One region of the Lentibacillus songyuanensis genome, then DNA from elsewhere that is predicted to be linked to it. Evidence: riboswitches for the same ligand, from Rfam matches in the RefSeq annotation. Region 1 holds a riboswitch; each other region holds the start of a gene.

The links. A riboswitch is a leader RNA that binds a small molecule or an ion and turns the genes downstream of it on or off. The one in region 1 is predicted to bind S-adenosylmethionine.
Region 2: it holds a riboswitch for S-adenosylmethionine, as region 1 does, so the genes downstream of both, WMZ97_RS01975 (PLP-dependent aspartate aminotransferase family protein) here and WMZ97_RS18895 (sodium:solute symporter family protein) in region 1, are expected to answer to the same signal.
Region 3: it holds a riboswitch for S-adenosylmethionine, as region 1 does, so the genes downstream of both, WMZ97_RS10995 (methionine biosynthesis PLP-dependent protein) here and WMZ97_RS18895 (sodium:solute symporter family protein) in region 1, are expected to answer to the same signal.
Region 4: it holds a riboswitch for S-adenosylmethionine, as region 1 does, so the genes downstream of both, metK (methionine adenosyltransferase) here and WMZ97_RS18895 (sodium:solute symporter family protein) in region 1, are expected to answer to the same signal.

The regions. Positions count from the first base shown of each region.
Region 1 covers NZ_JBCLVH010000026.1:53,477-57,683, reverse strand. Annotated here, with positions in the region: partial or broken gene WMZ97_RS18900 (GNAT family N-acetyltransferase) at 1-133, opposite strand, end outside; gene WMZ97_RS18895 (sodium:solute symporter family protein) at 479-2,119, opposite strand; SAM riboswitch class I at 2,256-2,359, opposite strand; gene WMZ97_RS18890 (hypothetical protein) at 2,479-3,123, opposite strand; gene WMZ97_RS18885 (hypothetical protein) at 3,530-3,751, opposite strand; gene sspO (small acid-soluble spore protein O) at 3,770-3,922, opposite strand; gene WMZ97_RS18875 (SDR family NAD(P)-dependent oxidoreductase) at 4,206-4,207, opposite strand, start outside.
Region 2 covers NZ_JBCLVH010000001.1:424,054-428,260, forward strand. Annotated here, with positions in the region: gene WMZ97_RS01975 (PLP-dependent aspartate aminotransferase family protein) at 1-1,650, opposite strand, end outside; SAM riboswitch class I at 1,746-1,861, opposite strand; gene rarD (EamA family transporter RarD) at 2,147-3,058, opposite strand; gene megL (methionine gamma-lyase) at 3,266-4,207, shown strand, end outside.
Region 3 covers NZ_JBCLVH010000009.1:92,055-96,261, forward strand. Annotated here, with positions in the region: gene WMZ97_RS10980 (FAD-binding oxidoreductase) at 1-524, opposite strand, end outside; gene WMZ97_RS10985 (spore coat protein) at 712-1,221, shown strand; gene WMZ97_RS10990 (3'-5' exonuclease) at 1,273-1,881, opposite strand; SAM riboswitch class I at 2,130-2,240, shown strand; gene WMZ97_RS10995 (methionine biosynthesis PLP-dependent protein) at 2,378-3,496, shown strand; gene WMZ97_RS11000 (aliphatic sulfonate ABC transporter substrate-binding protein) at 3,754-4,207, opposite strand, start outside.
Region 4 covers NZ_JBCLVH010000029.1:31,402-35,608, reverse strand. Annotated here, with positions in the region: gene asnB (asparagine synthase (glutamine-hydrolyzing)) at 1-1,109, opposite strand, end outside; gene metK (methionine adenosyltransferase) at 1,243-2,442, opposite strand; SAM riboswitch class I at 2,594-2,700, opposite strand; gene WMZ97_RS19540 (DUF3231 family protein) at 2,884-3,894, shown strand.

The DNA.
Region 1 (4,207 bases):
TGCCAAATTTTTTTATTTCAACATCCATTGGATTTCCATCAATGTTCTTAACTGCCGTGAGTCTGGACACTAAAGCGTCTATTTCAGACTGTTCTATTCTCCGGGCAAAACTTTCCGTTAAAACACATGACATCGTTACACCTCATTATTGATTATTGGTACTTTAATTTCACGCACACCTATTCATTTCAATATGATCCGTTAACAAAAGTATGCAAATAGAATCCCTCTCAATAATACATCATTTTAAAATTTTTTAAAAATAAAGTATATTAAAGCATGCTACATTCATAATGGAATAAACAATATTAATGCAGAAGAAATCATTTCTATGAAGTTAAAAACACTTCTAAACTATCGTATGGCTTATGCAAGTGATGTTGATCCGAATAATAAAGAAGAACAAGTCATTATTATTTGGATCAACTTGTTCTTCCTTCATGAATGGGATTTTATTTCCCCCTCTTAATTCAACTTTTCACATGCTGTCTTCGGTACCAGTTCTTGAATGCAACGGATTTGTACTGACCTTCTCCTGTTTGTCGGGAATAAAAATAATGGTAGCAATAAAAAGACCAATCACAATCATAAACAAACAAATACCAAGCAATCCTAGATTATAAATGGGTTGAAATTCTATAGATAACCCTAACGTAATCAATAAACTTACACACAATGCATAGTAGCCTTTTTTTGCATTGGAAAATAGATAACTAACTTGATATGTTCCGGCTGTTTGTACTAGGGTAACCAGTACAATTGTCGCTATATTTGCAGACATACCAATCCACACGGGATGAATATTCAAGTAGAATTCGTCCGGTTTCCAACCACCAAGCTGATACCAGAGCGTACCGGAGACAAATCCCGCGATCATCGAAGCAATGACAGCTTCTTTTGTTGCCAATCGCCAAAATAACACGGCAACAACTGGAGCAAACGTGGCGGAATTTCGCATCGTCCACGCCAATACGTTCCACCAGGCAGATTGTTCGGTTCGCAACATTCCGAATGTAATCATTAAGCCGGTTAACACAAGTAACGATACCTTCGTATACGTGATCAATTGCTTAGGGGACGCGCTGGGATGTAGTGCACTGCCAACATCTTTTCCTAAACTTGTCGCACCAGAAAATTGACATGGTGCTCCCCAGCTTAATGCACAAGCCCATATCCCCAAGAAAAACAGGCCAACAAGCGGTGCGGGAAGAACTTCCATTAAATACTGAGGTAAAGCGACTAGCCCCAAGGTTTGTCCAGGGACAACAATCGCCGCTGATATTCCAAACAATGTTCCACATACAATGAATGGAAGCCCAAATATAACTGCGAGTTTTAAACCTTTTTGCCCCTCTTTAGGCGTACGGCAAGACAACGCCATTTGGAAAGCTGCCTGTGCCAGAATAACATTAACTAAGAATGTACCAAACCAAGCAACAATTACTTGAATGCCGACACCGTCGAATTGAAACATGTTCGGATTGGAAGAAGCGAATGAAGCTAGTCCATCTATACCTGGGTTAATGAAAAATGCAGTGATGCCGATGATAAACATTACGATAAACAAACCAAAATTGACTGTTTGAGTAAAGGCAATTGACCACATACCGCCTGCTTGTAAATATAAATATAAGAGAATCGCTGTAAATGCCACCGACATTGTTAAAGAAAAACCAGTGAATACATGCACGGCTGATGCAAATGCAATGGCAGTTGCAACCGACCACATTGGGAAAGTAAATGCAGTAATGGCACCGCCAATACCTAGTGCCTTCCTGCCAAAGCGATCACCGATTAAGCCAGTAACAGTCACCACGAGCTTTTCCCGAAATGGACCAATGATAACAAAGGCAATAATTAATATTTGTGTTGTTTCCGCAACCCCATACCAAATTGCCGATATCCCCGACAAGTATGACAATTCTACAATCGATATAAAGGTAGATCCGGAAAACAATCCAGTGATGCAAAATGCGACAATCCATTTGTTGAACGAGCGACCACCAATGAAATACCCTGTATCTTTATTCGCCCGTTTTCTAGATATATTGCCAATAAGTATTAACCCCAGTGTATAGATAATCGCAAACACGATTAGCCACCAACCATATGACGTCATAATAGTACCTCCAGTTTTTTGTTAGTTAATGCGAAACTATATAAGTAAAGTAATATGATCAATTTAATATGTTTTATGCCAATAAAAAACCTCCCCCCATTAATGAGAGAAGAATTTAAGGATACGTCCATTCTTCATCTCATCTTCAGAATACATCGTATTCTTCTGAAATTAGCACCGCGCCATATGCCGGTTGCTGAGACATCGCAGGGTCAGTCCCTCCGTCTCTCTGGATAAGATAAAAGCAATATAAAGTTGTTGTTATTATAAATGGCTAAATCATAATTGTCAATACAATCCGAAATATTTGCTTTTAAATATTCCAATCTGGTTAATCAGGAATAAATATTTCATGTTGTTCATGATTTTGATTTTGAAGGAAAAAAAGTATAGGACCATGACCATATAAAATCAACAATAAAAACTATCCCCCAAATCATCCCGATTGAATAAATTGTTTCGTTCGGATAAGGTGATTGTTCTGCAGTTCCTGCTTCGATCCATGAAAGATCACGAATATATTTGATCATTTCTTCCAGGCTACCCGTTCCATACATCCAAAACACGGATTGTACACCGACAAATACCACCAAATGTGCTATGGATGTCCAGCGGTATTTTTTTGCCAAATATTTCGGATTCTTATTTCTCTCCAAAATTTGGCGATCCTTTTCTGTCAACAGTTCTTTACCACGCCAGCCCCCAATTATCTTACGCATCCAGCGATCAAGCTTTTTGAAGTCAGCAATTCCAAATGTACATGCATAAATCACAAAAATGCTAATAATAATCTGGAAGGTGGAAATCTCTCCTGTTCTCTGATAGATCAAAACTGCGAGCAGTGCTTCGATAGCGATTAAGACAAGAAAAACAGCGATAAATAATGTGCTTGCCTTTTTCTTATCAAGAAAATACCGCACAACACCGAATAATAGAAGCGCCACCATGGATAACACTTCGATACTAATAAATATTTCCCATTGATACGTAAGAATGAACTCCATCAACCCACCGTTCCCCTTCCAATACAATAATAATCATAAGATTGCTGGTTGGCTTGTTTGCTAATTTTACCTCTTGATTTGTATATTTACTACTATCAATATAACGTATCAATCTTGAATAGTGAATAGAACTTGGAACTTTTTTCTGTTCTCTTGATAAAAGCATAGAAAAGAGGCTTTATGACGTGAAAAAGGAGCTCTCCTATCAAACGTTTAAATTTGACAGAAGTTCTCCTTTTCCTTGCATGCGTAACTATTATTCCAAGAAAACTGAACATGGAAATATAGCCTTTCGATTTGCTATAATTCAATTTATCAGCAGTTTGAACATTTTTATCAGCGATTTCTTCCAGTTTATCAGCGATTCACTATTTCAGTAAATCCTGATCTGTTCCCCTGTCCCGAATTAATCTTTTTCCTGTTTGATGGATGCTGTTGCACCTGGATGTTCCGGCCGTTTAAAGCCTTTGTCCAATCTTCCAGCATTTTCAATGTCTCCGGAAGCTTTATAGCCTGCAATTTCCATATTGGATGTTGTGCCATAGAAACCCATTCCACCAAGCTCTACATTCACATTTTCCTGTGTTGCTTCGGTTTGATTTTTTTCATCATTTTTATTTGCCATCATGCGCACTTCCTATACGGCTCATTGTCGTTTCTTCGTCTTTTTATTGTTGTACTTTTCCGTTGCGGTTAACGGTTCATTTGCAAATTCATGGTCAAAATCAGTTGATAAATTCTTCCTAACTGCCTGCTCATCACTCATGGCACCTGTGTTTTTATTTTTCTTCTCAGTCAATTTCTTTACACCTCCACCCATAGTTTTTTCAAAAACAAGGTGATTATCCATTTTGTTTATTTAACTGATCGATCGAGATGAACTTAAGGCACGATTTCAAAACGATGGGAAATTTGATTCAAGAAAGAATGCTGAGCTATCGAACGAATGATCTTTTCTTCGTTCGGCAGTTCACCCTCTTTCCGGATGACTATGTTAAGCTACTTCTCCGCGTTCAGTCTGGCGTGTTGCAAGCATAAAAAATACCACAGTGAAATTACTGTGGCAAAGATACACGTGATCATT
Region 2 (4,207 bases), on a different contig from region 1:
TCCGGTGACAACCGTGATACCAGCAGCTTCAGCATGTTCAAGTGTTGGCTCCGTTCCAATCAGTTGTTCAATCCAGAGAATCTTGCCTTCCTTGTTGATAAATTGCTCAATCGTGCTGTTAGGGACAGGTCCTTGTTTGAGCCAAACAGTATCAATCGCAGCCTGTGTATCCTGCAGCTGGTTTGTATCATTTACGTGGATAAGCTGATAGCCAAGCTGTTTTAATTGGTTTGTTTCCTGTTCATTATGACCCTCACCAACTACAGCGATCGTTTTTTGCCTTAAAGCACCATTTTCCCGGATGAATGGGGAAGAAAGCAACCATTTTACTGCATCAGCCTTTGTAGCTTGGCGACTTGGCTTTGTATTGGTAGCTTTGGCGATCGCCTGATCTAAATCGCTTAGAACATCATCGACCTGTTCAATACCAATAGAGAGCCGAACTAATTCCTCGCTTACCCCGCTTTTTTTGAGGTCCTCGGCACTCAATTGTTGATGGGTAGTCGATGCCGGATGGATAATCAATGATTTTGCATCACCAACGTTTGCCACATGGGACCAGATAGAAATGTTGTTGATCAGTTTTCTGCCGGCATCTCGTCCGCCTTGAATACCGAATGTAATCATCGAGCCAAAACCTTTTTGTAAATATTTCTTTGCTAAGGAATGTGCCGGATGGTTCTCTAGACCTGGATAATTCACCCATTCCACAGCAGGGTTGGCTTGTAAATAGGCAGCCACTTTTTCTGCATTTTTATTATGTCGTTCCACCCGCAAATGCAAAGTTTCCAGTCCTTGTAATAGTAAAAACGCATTATGCGGGCTTAAGCAAGCGCCGATATCCCTTAATAGCTGAACCCGCAGTTTTGTGGCAAATGCAGCAGGGCCGAGGTCAGCATAACGAATGCCGTGGTAGCTTTCATCAGCTTCGATAAAGCCGGGGAAGTTTGCATGATTCCAATCAAACCGGCCGCCATCAACGACAATGCCGCCAATCGAGTTTCCGTGTCCGCCAATCCATTTGGTTGCAGAGTGGATGACAATGTCAGCTCCCCATTTAATTGGCTGGGCAGAATATGGTGTCGCAAACGTGTTGTCCACAATTAAAGGGATATGGTGTTCATGGGCGATGCCTGCAATCCCTTCTATATCTAGTACGTTTAGACTAGGATTGGTGATGGTTTCACCAAAAATCGCCTTCGTTTTTGAGGTGATAGCTGAACGAATTGCCCCCAGGTCTGTCCCATCCACAAAATTCACTTGGATCCCATAGCGAGGCAAGGTCGTCGAAAATAAGTTATATGTTCCACCGTATAAGTTGCTATCAGCAATAATTTCGTCACCGGCCCCGGCCAGGTTCAAAATAGCTAACGTAATGGCAGCCATACCAGATGATGTCGCAACGGCTGCAGATCCATCCTCAAGCTGTGCTACCCGTTCCTCAAATACGGCGCATGTCGGGTTGCCAAGCCGTGTGTACAGATAGCCGGGCTCGGCTAAAGAAAATAAATTTTGTGCATGCTCAGTGTCGCGGAATACATAGGAAGTAGTTTGATAGATCGGAACAGCACGTGACCCGGTTGTTGGATCCGGTTCCTGTCCCCCGTGAAGTATTACTGTTTCTGGATCGTGAAATTGAAAGTTTGACATAAAAAATTCCTCCTTTTGTGGTTGGTTAATATGTTGGAAGGGAGTATTACAAAAGCCCCCTTCCTAAGAAGAGGGCGTATACGTCAACGTTCCTCCTCTTATCTACCAGATCAAGTCGACCTGTAGGATGTAGCACCTTTCAAAGCTGGTTATCAGCCTGATGGTTGCCGGGCTTCACAGGGCCTAATCCCTCCACCACTCTTGATAAGAGATATGAAATTTTAGAAAAATTAATGTAACAAGAATTATATACCTAAATTCAATCATCCGTCAACTATTTTGATAAAAATAATATGAATTTAAATGAACGTAAATACTGTCCAAGTTAGATAGAATACTGTCGGAACTCAAAAAATACCGTCCAAATCATGGAGGCTGCTAAATAGATTCGTTTTGAAAACCTTTGTATCTCGCACGTATCGGGCTTGCTGACGCACGTTTCAGCCCGTTTTCTTCCAAACGATTATGAAAAGGTGCTTTTTCAGTGAGCTCCAAATCATGATGTTGCCTTTTTTCGCTTTTTCGCTGGTCTATGTTGCACGGACGTCATGTAAATGATTAATGCGATCCAGATGAATGCAAAGGATACCATATGGGCATGGGTGAATGTCTCATGATAAAGAAACACGCCGAGCAAAAGCATGATGGTTGGTGCAATGTATTGTAAGAAGCCGACCATGGATAATGGAATTTGCTTGGCTCCGCTGGCAAATAGCAAAAGCGGAATGGCTGTTGCAACTCCGGCACCAATTAACAAAAGTGGTGTGCTGGTAGACATGTTATTGATAGTAAATATGTGCGCAGGTACGGCAGCAACATAAATCAATGCCAGCGGTGTGACGATCATGGTCTCCATTGCCAGGCCAAACATCGCTCCAATATCCACCGTCTTTTTTAACAATCCATACAACCCGAATGTGATAGCCAACGCTAAAGAAATCCAAGGAAACACTCCATAACTGACCGCAAGATAGATGACACCAATCGCTGCAATGAGAAACGATGCAAGCTGCTGTCGGGTCAATCGTTCTTTTAAAATAATCATGCCTAATAAGATGCTGACCAGCGGATTCATATAATAACCAAGGCTTGCCTGGATCACATGTTCAGTGTTAACGGCCCAAATATAGGTAAGCCAATTGAGACTAATGATAAAGGAAGCAGACGAAATACCGATTAATTTCTTTTTATTTTTAAAAATGGCTTTGCATTCTGCGATAAATGGAGACCACTTTTTTAGTACAAGAATAATAGCGATCATAAATAAGAAGGACCAGATAATGCGATGTGCCAATATAGTGCCTGGTTGGACATTATCGACCAGTTTCCAGTAGATTGGCAGAATCCCCCAAAATATGTAGGCGAATGTAATATAAATAATTCCCATTTTTTGCTCTGCTTGCTTCATTTATTGCTTCTCCTTCCTGGAAAATTCCCCAAAATCCATTGGTTCGAAATAAGCCAATTTTAGAGGGTGGTTGAAAAAAAGGCAATTATCTTGCTTGTGCAGGGACACTCGTAAACGCTTTGCCAACCAAAAAAGTGAGAACAATCTCCGGAAACCGCTTTCAAGGATAAGCCTTTTCCGATATCATAGAAGTAGGAAGAGAAATGCATGAAGGAAAGGGAGAATGACATGACAGAGCGATATAAACATTTCGAAACATCCGTCATTCACGATGGATATGATGCAAAAGAAATGCTTGGCAGTTTAACGCCGCCATTATTTCAGACATCCACTTATACATTTGAAACAGCAGAGCAGGGGGAGCGACGCTTTGCTGGCGAAGAAGCGGGTTATATTTATTCACGATTGGCGAATCCAACGGTGAAGGTGCTGGAGGAACGAATTGCTGCGCTTGAAAATGGCGAGCGCGGATTAGCATTTGCCTCCGGTATGGCTGCCATATCGGCGGTTCTGGTTGCGTTGACCAAAGCAAATGATCACATTGTTTGTTCATCCGGGTTGTATGGATGTACATTTGGTCTGTTGTCGATGATGGAGGAAAAATATGCGATCACCCATGACTTTTCAGAAATGGATTCGCCCGAGGAACTCCAAGCCCGTATCAGGCCGGAGACAGCATGTATTTATGTAGAAACCCCGGTTAACCCGACGATGAAGCTTATTGATTTGGAAATGGTTGCCCAGGTGGCAAAAGAATATAATATCCCGGTGGTTGTGGATAGTACATTTTCTTCCCCATATTTACAGCGTCCGCTTGATCTGGGCTGTGATGTTGTTGTTCATAGCGCAACCAAATATATTGGTGGCCATGGGGATGTGGTTGCAGGACTTGCTGTAGGGACGAAGGAATTCCTGGATTCGGTACAAATGACCACCCAGAAGGATATTGGTGGTATTATGTCACCATTTGATGCCTGGCTATTGATTCGTGGACTAAAGACGTTACCAATTCGTCTGGATCGGCACTGTGATAACGCCGAGAAAATTTTTGCCAGGCTAAAGGATCATCCAAACGTGGCCAAGGTATATTATCCGGGTGATGACACAAACCCGGCGTATGCGATCAAAGAAAAACAAATGAAACGTGGC
Region 3 (4,207 bases), on a different contig from region 1:
CCCGTATGAATAATCGATCCATCAGCAAGAACGACCTCCATATCCCTTACCTGATCACGCATAATTCCATACCTTACTGCCGTTGTACCGCTTGCATTTGTTGCGGCCATCCCGCCAAGTGTGGCATCTGCTCCCGGATCAACCGAGAAAAATAGCCCATACTTTTTCAATTCTTTATCCAACTGGGATCGTGTTACCCCAGGCTGTACCCGCACAAGAAAATCATTTTCCCGTACTTCCAACACCTTATTCATTAGTGAAAAATCTACAACAATACTGGATTCATACGGGATCACATTCCCCTCCAAACTGGAAGCAACCCCAAATGGAACCACCGTTTGCCCGTACTTGTTTGCCAATTTGATAATAGTACTCACTTCATCGGCCGTTTCCGGAAAAACGACTACTTCCGGCAAATGTGGGGTATGATAGGATTCATCACTGCTATGCTGCTCCAATATCGTTTCATTTTTAGTAACACGATCCGGGGCTAATTCGTGCTGCAATTCATCAAATAATGCCATATGTAACCTCTCCTTTGTATTAAAAGTCCAAACACTTAACCCTTCATACTATTATACTATCACTTTACTTCCTATGAATATAGCACTATTTTTTCAATCTTATCGCCCAAAATCACATTATACAGTACCTAATCATGGGTTGTTGAATATAGTGAAATTGACTAGTTTAAAGGAGGAACCTGACACAATGGAAACATCAAGAAAAAACCGCCCAAAGCATCTCGCTTGGCATGAAACACTTGAAATACACGAACTTGTAGCATTTCAATCGATCGGATTAATGAAATTAAAGCATGCGGTTGGTGACGTCAAAGATAACATGCTCCGTAATTTGTATGTGCAATGTATTAAAGATATGGAAAACAATTTAAAGGAACTTACACAATTTTATTCGTTGGCGCCCAGAGAGACAGAAGGGGAAGAGGGGTTTCGCGAGCTTGGAAACAGCTTTTACGCTGGCGACTTATTAGTTTTAACCAAATCGTGTGTGAAAAATTATGCCGCTTCCATCACAGAAGTCGCTACTCCTCAACTAAGGGAAACATTAAATCAGCACTTGCAAAAAGCGATTGAAGCCCATGCCAATGTATTTTCATACATGTTCGAAAAAGGAGAATATCCGGCATATGATTTGGAAAAGTTATTGCAAAATGACCTAAAAAACGCACATAAAGCACTAAAAATGAAATATAAATAGCCATTAATAATATCAAGTGAGAGTAACTATACCATCTCTCCCTATCGGCCACTAGAAATAAAGCTTTCGGGCTTTTTTGACCTGTTTCATACGCGGAGCTTTGTACCCATGCTCATAAATCCGGCCTTTATCCATTTGACAATGGGTAAGTAATGAATCCAGTACACCACCATGCTGGTCCACCGCATGTTGAAAGATGTTCGCCGCCACCCGGGCATCTTCTAAGGCGTGGTGGTGTTCAAATGTGATTCCATGCTCGGCTGCGACTGTATTTAATTTATGATTCCGCAGCTGTGGCCATACTTTCCGGGAAATAGTTGCCGTACACAAGTAATCCAGCTCCGGATATGGAATCTGAAAATAATCCAGCGTATTACGAATAACACTCATATCAAAACTAGCATTATGAGCAATAACCAGATGATTATGAAGATATTCACGTAATGTCGGCCAAATTTGAGCAAATGTAGGCTGATTTTCAATGTCCCGACTGGTGATTTCATGTATAGCAATGTTAAACGAACTAAATTCCATTAATGGGTTGATCAGCGTATAATATTCATCAACAATCTCATGTTCATTGGCCACAACAATACCAACCGCGCATGGACTGTAACGTTTTGCATTAGCAGTTTCAAAATCGATTGATGTAAACTCCATTATGTACCTCCCCTTTACTCTATCATAGCACAAAACATCGTCTGTCAGCATCCCAGCGAATCACAGCAGTAATGACGGAATTACGAAGGAAAACAAACGTTATCACCATTTGCTACTGACTAAACTTTCCTAGCGAAACTGCTGATAGCAGATCCTTTCCATCATATGTTTGTTACATAATTTTTGCTTGACTTTCCAGCTAGATAATTGTAAAGTATTGATTAATATTCTAAAATTTAAATACTATTTTCTTATCCAGAGAGGTGGAGGGACTGGCCCTTTGAAGCCTCGGCAACAGCCTGTAATAGCCAAACAGGTATTGTGCCAATTCCAGAAGCGCCATGCTTGAAAGATAAGAAGAGCATCAACCGTTTATATTACAGTCTCTTCTTTTTAAGTGGAGGCTGTTTTATATTTTTCCCGCATGAACGTGAAAAGACCTCTATTTTCGTATTTGAGAATATGGAATAAATTCATTTTATCAGGAGATGATCACATGACAGAGAGAAGCATCGAAACAAAGTTAGCACAACTGGGAAGCTACAGTGATAAAGCAACAGGTGCTGTTAATCCACCGATTTTTTTATCAACCGCATATAAACATGAAGGGCTCGGCCGGTCCACCGGTTACGATTACAGTCGCACCAAAAATCCAACCCGCTATCTGTTAGAGTCAGCATTCGCGGATTTAGAAGGCGGAGATGGAGCGTATGCCTGTAGTTCCGGTATGGCTGCCATTCAGTTAATATTTTCCCTTTTTCGATCTGGTGACGAGCTCATCGTTACAGAAGATATCTATGGCGGTACATACCGATTACTCGATCTTTATGCAGAAAACTATCAGATTCAGACGTCCTACAGTGATTTTTCCGACTTAGCTCAAACGGAGCAGCTGATCACCGGCAATACGAAAGCGATTTTACTTGAAACACCGACAAATCCATTAATGCAGGAAGTGGATATCCAACAGATTGCCGAGCTTGCGCGTAAACATCAGCTGTTAGTAATTGTAGATAACACGTTCCTCACCCCTTACTTGCAGCGTCCACTCGAATTGGGTGCAGATATTGTGATTCATAGTGCAACCAAATATATTGGCGGGCATAATGATGTGCTGGCGGGGTTAGTGGCGGCAAAAGGGCCAAAACTCTGTGAACAATTAGCGATGATTCATAATGCCTCAGGTGGGGTGTTGTCCCCATTCGATTCCTGGTTATTAATCAGGGGCCTAAAAACTCTTTCACTGCGAATGGAAAAACACCAACAAAACGCCCAAGAAATTGCCGCGTTTTTACGTGAACAACCGGAAATAGCGGATGTTCTTTACCCGGGAAAAGGCGGCATGCTATCATTCCGCCTCCAGCAAAGCGAATGGGTTGATTCATTCCTGCAGCAGCTGCAATTGATCACATTTGCCGAAAGTCTTGGCGGTGTCGAGAGCTTTATTACGTACCCGGCAACCCAGACCCATGCCGACATTCCGGTTGCGGAACGTGTAAGGCGCGGTGTCGATGATCGGTTATTGCGGTTTTCCGTTGGTATTGAACAGGCCCATGATTTAAAACAGGATTTAAAACAGGCATTATCCGTATTGGCCAAAGAATCACGACTATAAACTATTAGACGAGGACCGGGTAAAGAGCGCCCGGCCGTTTGTGTTGAGTGACCGAACGAGGGGGTTTTTTCCCTCGTTCGGTAGCCCTAATGCGTATGGAGTATATACGCAAAGATAATTTACCCCGTGTTGAGTTATTCCTAATAATGGGAATTTCAATATTATTTAAGACCCCATCATAACAGGACAACGGGATAGACCCAAATTCGATACTAAAAAGCCAGCCTTTATGAATGAAATTAAAGACTGGCTTTTGGTTATTCAATAAAACGCTTGTCAACAAACGTACTAAAATCGGGTTTTTCTTTAAGAAATTGTAAATCAAAAGAAGAGTTACCAAATTTTTGAATCGTATCTACATCCACATCATAGACGAAATGTGTGCGTTTCCAGGCATTTTCCATGACATCACGCTCCATTTTCTGTCCAGTAATATCATCAATACTTTGAATAGTTATATCAATGGATTCATCCGTGTGTTCGTTAATATAGTCAATCGATTCTATATGGGCATCGACCATTTTTTGCACCAATTCCGGATTATCTTTTGCAAACTCGGAACTTGTCACGAATACAGCTGCTGGTAATTTTTCACCGAAAGAAACTTCGTCGGAATCAAGCAGAACGTTTGCCCCTTCCTTCAATTCTAACACGGATCCCCACGGTTCTGGAGCAGCTGCTATATCAACTTCTCCTTTTTCAAACATCGCT
Region 4 (4,207 bases), on a different contig from region 1:
CCGAACAATTCATCCGACCCCTCACCAGAAAGGACAACCGTCACATGTTTTCGTGCTTCTCTTGCAACGAAATACAACGGTACACAGGCCGGATCGGCTAATGGATCATCCATATGCCACATGATTTTCGGCAATTTTTCCACATATTCCTCTGGGGAAATAGTGTAGGAGATATTTTCCACGTTTAATTTTTCCGCTGTTTCTTTGGCTACATCTACTTCGGAGAAACCTTCTCGCTCAAAGCCAACCGAGAATGTTTTAATGTTCGGGTTAAATTCTCTGGCCATCGCCACAATTATGGTGGAATCAATCCCGCCAGATAAAAACGACCCAACAGGTACATCACTGCGCATATGTACCTTAACGGAATCATACATGACATCCTGGATGCGCGTGATCCAATTCTGTTTGTCCATCAAGACAGGGTTAAATGTTGCCTGCCAATATTGTGTAAACGCGATCGGCTGCCCCGGCTTTTTAACAAAATAATGGCCAGGTTCCATCTTTTTAATTCCGGTTGTCATCGTATATGGTTCCGGAACAAATTGAAAACTTAAATAATGCTGTAATGATTCACTGTCCACTTTTTGGGTTTCTTCCATTACCGTGATGCTTTTCTTCTCTGATGCAAAAATCGCACCCTCTTCGGTTTCTTTGTAGAATAATGGTTTAATCCCAAACGGGTCGCGTGCGCCATATAATGTTTCATTTTCTTTATCCCATACCAGGATGGAGAACATGCCACGCAAATACTGAAACGCTTGTTCCTTATGCTTGACAAATAAAGCGGCAATCACTTCGGTATCGGATTCGGTTGCGAATGTGTACCCTTCCTGCAACAAATCTTGCCGCAGTTCCACATAATTATAAATTTCTCCATTAAACACCAGCCAGATTTTTTCATCATCATAGCTTAATGGCTGCTGTCCACTGTCTATGTCAATGATACTTAACCGTCGAAACCCAAAAGAAACATATTCATCATGAAAATAACCTTCATCATCCGGTCCCCGATGGGTGATAAGATTGTTTTGCTGTTCAAAAACATGTACGACCGATTCATCCGGCATACTTGGTTTGTTACGAATCATTCCGATAAATCCACACATGGCTTTAGCCTCACTCTCTTGCTTTCGTCATAATACCTTTTAGAGTATATCATAAATGGTGGAGTATTTCGATATAGGAAAGAGAACAAAATCACGCCCTCTCTTTTAGAAAGATGGGACGTGATTTTAAAAATTATTTCCCCGCCAATGCCTTCAATTCCTCCACCTTATCCGTTTTCTCCCACGGGAATAAAATATCAGTCCGGCCAAAATGTCCATATGCGGCCGTATTTTTGAAGATTGGCCGTTGCAGGTCGAGCATGCGTACAATGCCTGCTGGACGTAGATCAAACAATTCACGAACAGCTGCAACGAGCTGCTCTTCACGAACCACCCCTGTATGGAAGGTATTAATCGCAATCGATACCGGTTCTGCAACACCGATAGCATAGGCAAGCTGAACCTCACATGTTTTTGCTAGGCCAGCTGCAACAATATTCTTTGCAACATAGCGTGCGGCATACGCTGCCGATCGATCCACTTTTGTAAAATCTTTACCGCTGAATGCACCCCCGCCATGGCGAGCATACCCGCCATACGTGTCAACAATAATCTTCCGTCCGGTCAGCCCGGCATCCCCTTGAGGTCCGCCAATGACAAATCGGCCAGTCGGATTAATAAAGTATTTCGTTGTTTCATCCAATAAATTTGCAGGAACCACCGGGCGGATTACATGTTCAATGATATCTTTTTCAATTTGATCGGACAAAATATCCTGGTGATGCTGCGTGGAAACGACAATCGTGTCCACCTTTACTGGATTATCGTCTGCATCATACTCTACCGTGACCTGGGTTTTCCCGTCTGGTCTTAGGTAATCAAGCGTGCCATCTTTACGGACATCAGCTAAGCGTTTTGCCATCTTATGGGCAAGTGCAATTGGCATTGGCATAAGTTCTTCGGTTTCGTCACAAGCAAATCCGAACATCAACCCTTGATCACCAGCACCAATTGCCGCAATTTCTTCATCCGACATTTTCCCTTGTCGTGCTTCCCATGCGGTGTCTACTCCCTCAGCAATATCGGGTGATTGTTCATCAATAGCAGTCAGTACCGCACAAGTTTCCGCGTCAAAACCGTATTTTGCCCGCGTATAGCCAATATCTTTAATCGTTTGTCTGACAATCGCCGGAATATCCACATAGGTACTAGTCGTAATCTCTCCGGAAACAAGTACCAATCCTGTCGTTACCGTGGTTTCACAGGCAACGCGTGCATTTGGATCGTTTGTTACAATTTCATCTAAAATCGCATCTGAAATCTGGTCACAAATTTTGTCCGGATGTCCTTCTGTCACCGATTCAGATGTAAATAAACGTCGATTTGCAGCCATAGGCCAAATCTCTCCCTTTACTAATGGTACGGAACTCATCATTATCAATTTTATGATACATGTTCAAATCCGTAAAAAGGATAAGTTGAACATCTCCTTAAAAACAAAAAAGCCTTTCCTGCATTATGAGGAAAGGTGTTGTGGCCTTTCGCTCTTATTGTTCAAGGAAATATCCTTGCATCAGATTAGCACCTTTTCACCTTCGTGATGGTTGCCGGGCTTCATCGGGCCTGTCCCTCCGCCTGCTCTGAATAAGAGAGTCCGTTCGCCATTTATCGTAACGAAAACGACATGGTATGTCAATGTTTTTACCCGGATGTCCTAGATATTATAAAGTGAAAAGTATATTCAGCAAGGAAATTGTAGCCCATTACCCGTAATAAATATCCCTTCATTAACAGACAATACCTATTATAAAATAAAAATGGAGGATCCACTTTAATGGAAACAGATAACAACATTAGATTAACAGCGGCTGAACTCTCAGAATTGTGGGGTTCATACCAAAATGATACCTTATCCATTTGTGTATTTCGTTATTTCTTATCACATGTTGAAGATACGCAAACTCGTCAATTAGTGCAGCACGCATTAGAATTATCACAATCCCATATTTCTAGACTTGTTCAACTATTTGAAAATGAGGGAAACGCAGTACCACAGGGCTTTACGGATGAAGATGTAAACGAAACTGCACCACGTCTTTTTTCAGATAGTTTTATGTTAATGCACATCCAACAAATGGGAATGATAGGCATGAATACGTACAGTGTTGCCGTATCGCTCTCTACTCGTCAAGATGTTCGAGCCTATTATTCCCAATGCCTTCAGGAAAGTGACGAATTGCATAAGATGGCAAATAAAATATTACTTTCAAAAGGCCTATATATTCGCCCCCCATATATTCCAACACAAGATAAGGTTACCTTTGTGGAGTCGAATGATTTTCTTCAAGGATGGTTTGGAAAGCGCAGACCCATACTTTCATTTGAAATTGCCAATCTATTCGCCAATATCCAGCGTAACGCTTTAGGTATTGCATTACTTATTGGCTTTAGCCAAGTCTCCAAGTCAAAAGAGATCACAAACTTTTTCATTCGTGGGAAGGAAATTGCCAGTAAACACGTTGAAATTTTCGGTTCTATTTTACGAGAGGATGATTTACCCATTCCTATGACATGGGACGCAGAAGTGACAAAGTCAACTGTACCACCTTTTTCAGACAAGTTAATGATGTTTATGACTGCTTCAATAATTGGAATTGGAATCGGGTATTACGGCACTAGCCTGGCATCCAGTTTACGAACAGATATTTCCACCCATTATGTGAGATTAACTGCAGAAATCGGAAAATATTCGCTTGATGGTGCAAAGCTATTAATTAAACATGGCTGGATGGAACAACCACCGATGCAAGTTGACCGCGATAAATTAGCAAAAAAGCAACAATAATGCATATGTGTAAATAGTTGAAGGACGGTGTTTTTTACCGTCTCCCCTCATTTTAACGTCTGAAAAAACCATCATATCTGTTTGCAATTACTTGATTGTATTCCACATTTGAGGGACAATCAATATGCTTGAAAAATTGAATGGTTCAGGAGTAGTACATAACATAACCACTTGAACTTATAAAAAGCTTAGAAATATACGCTGATTTCATGCTTAAATGTTTGGGATTATACCGTGTCACTGTAGGTATTTCCACCTTTTTCTTCTAGCCATTCAACTTTTTCAAGAAATTTAATATATTAGTATGGACTAA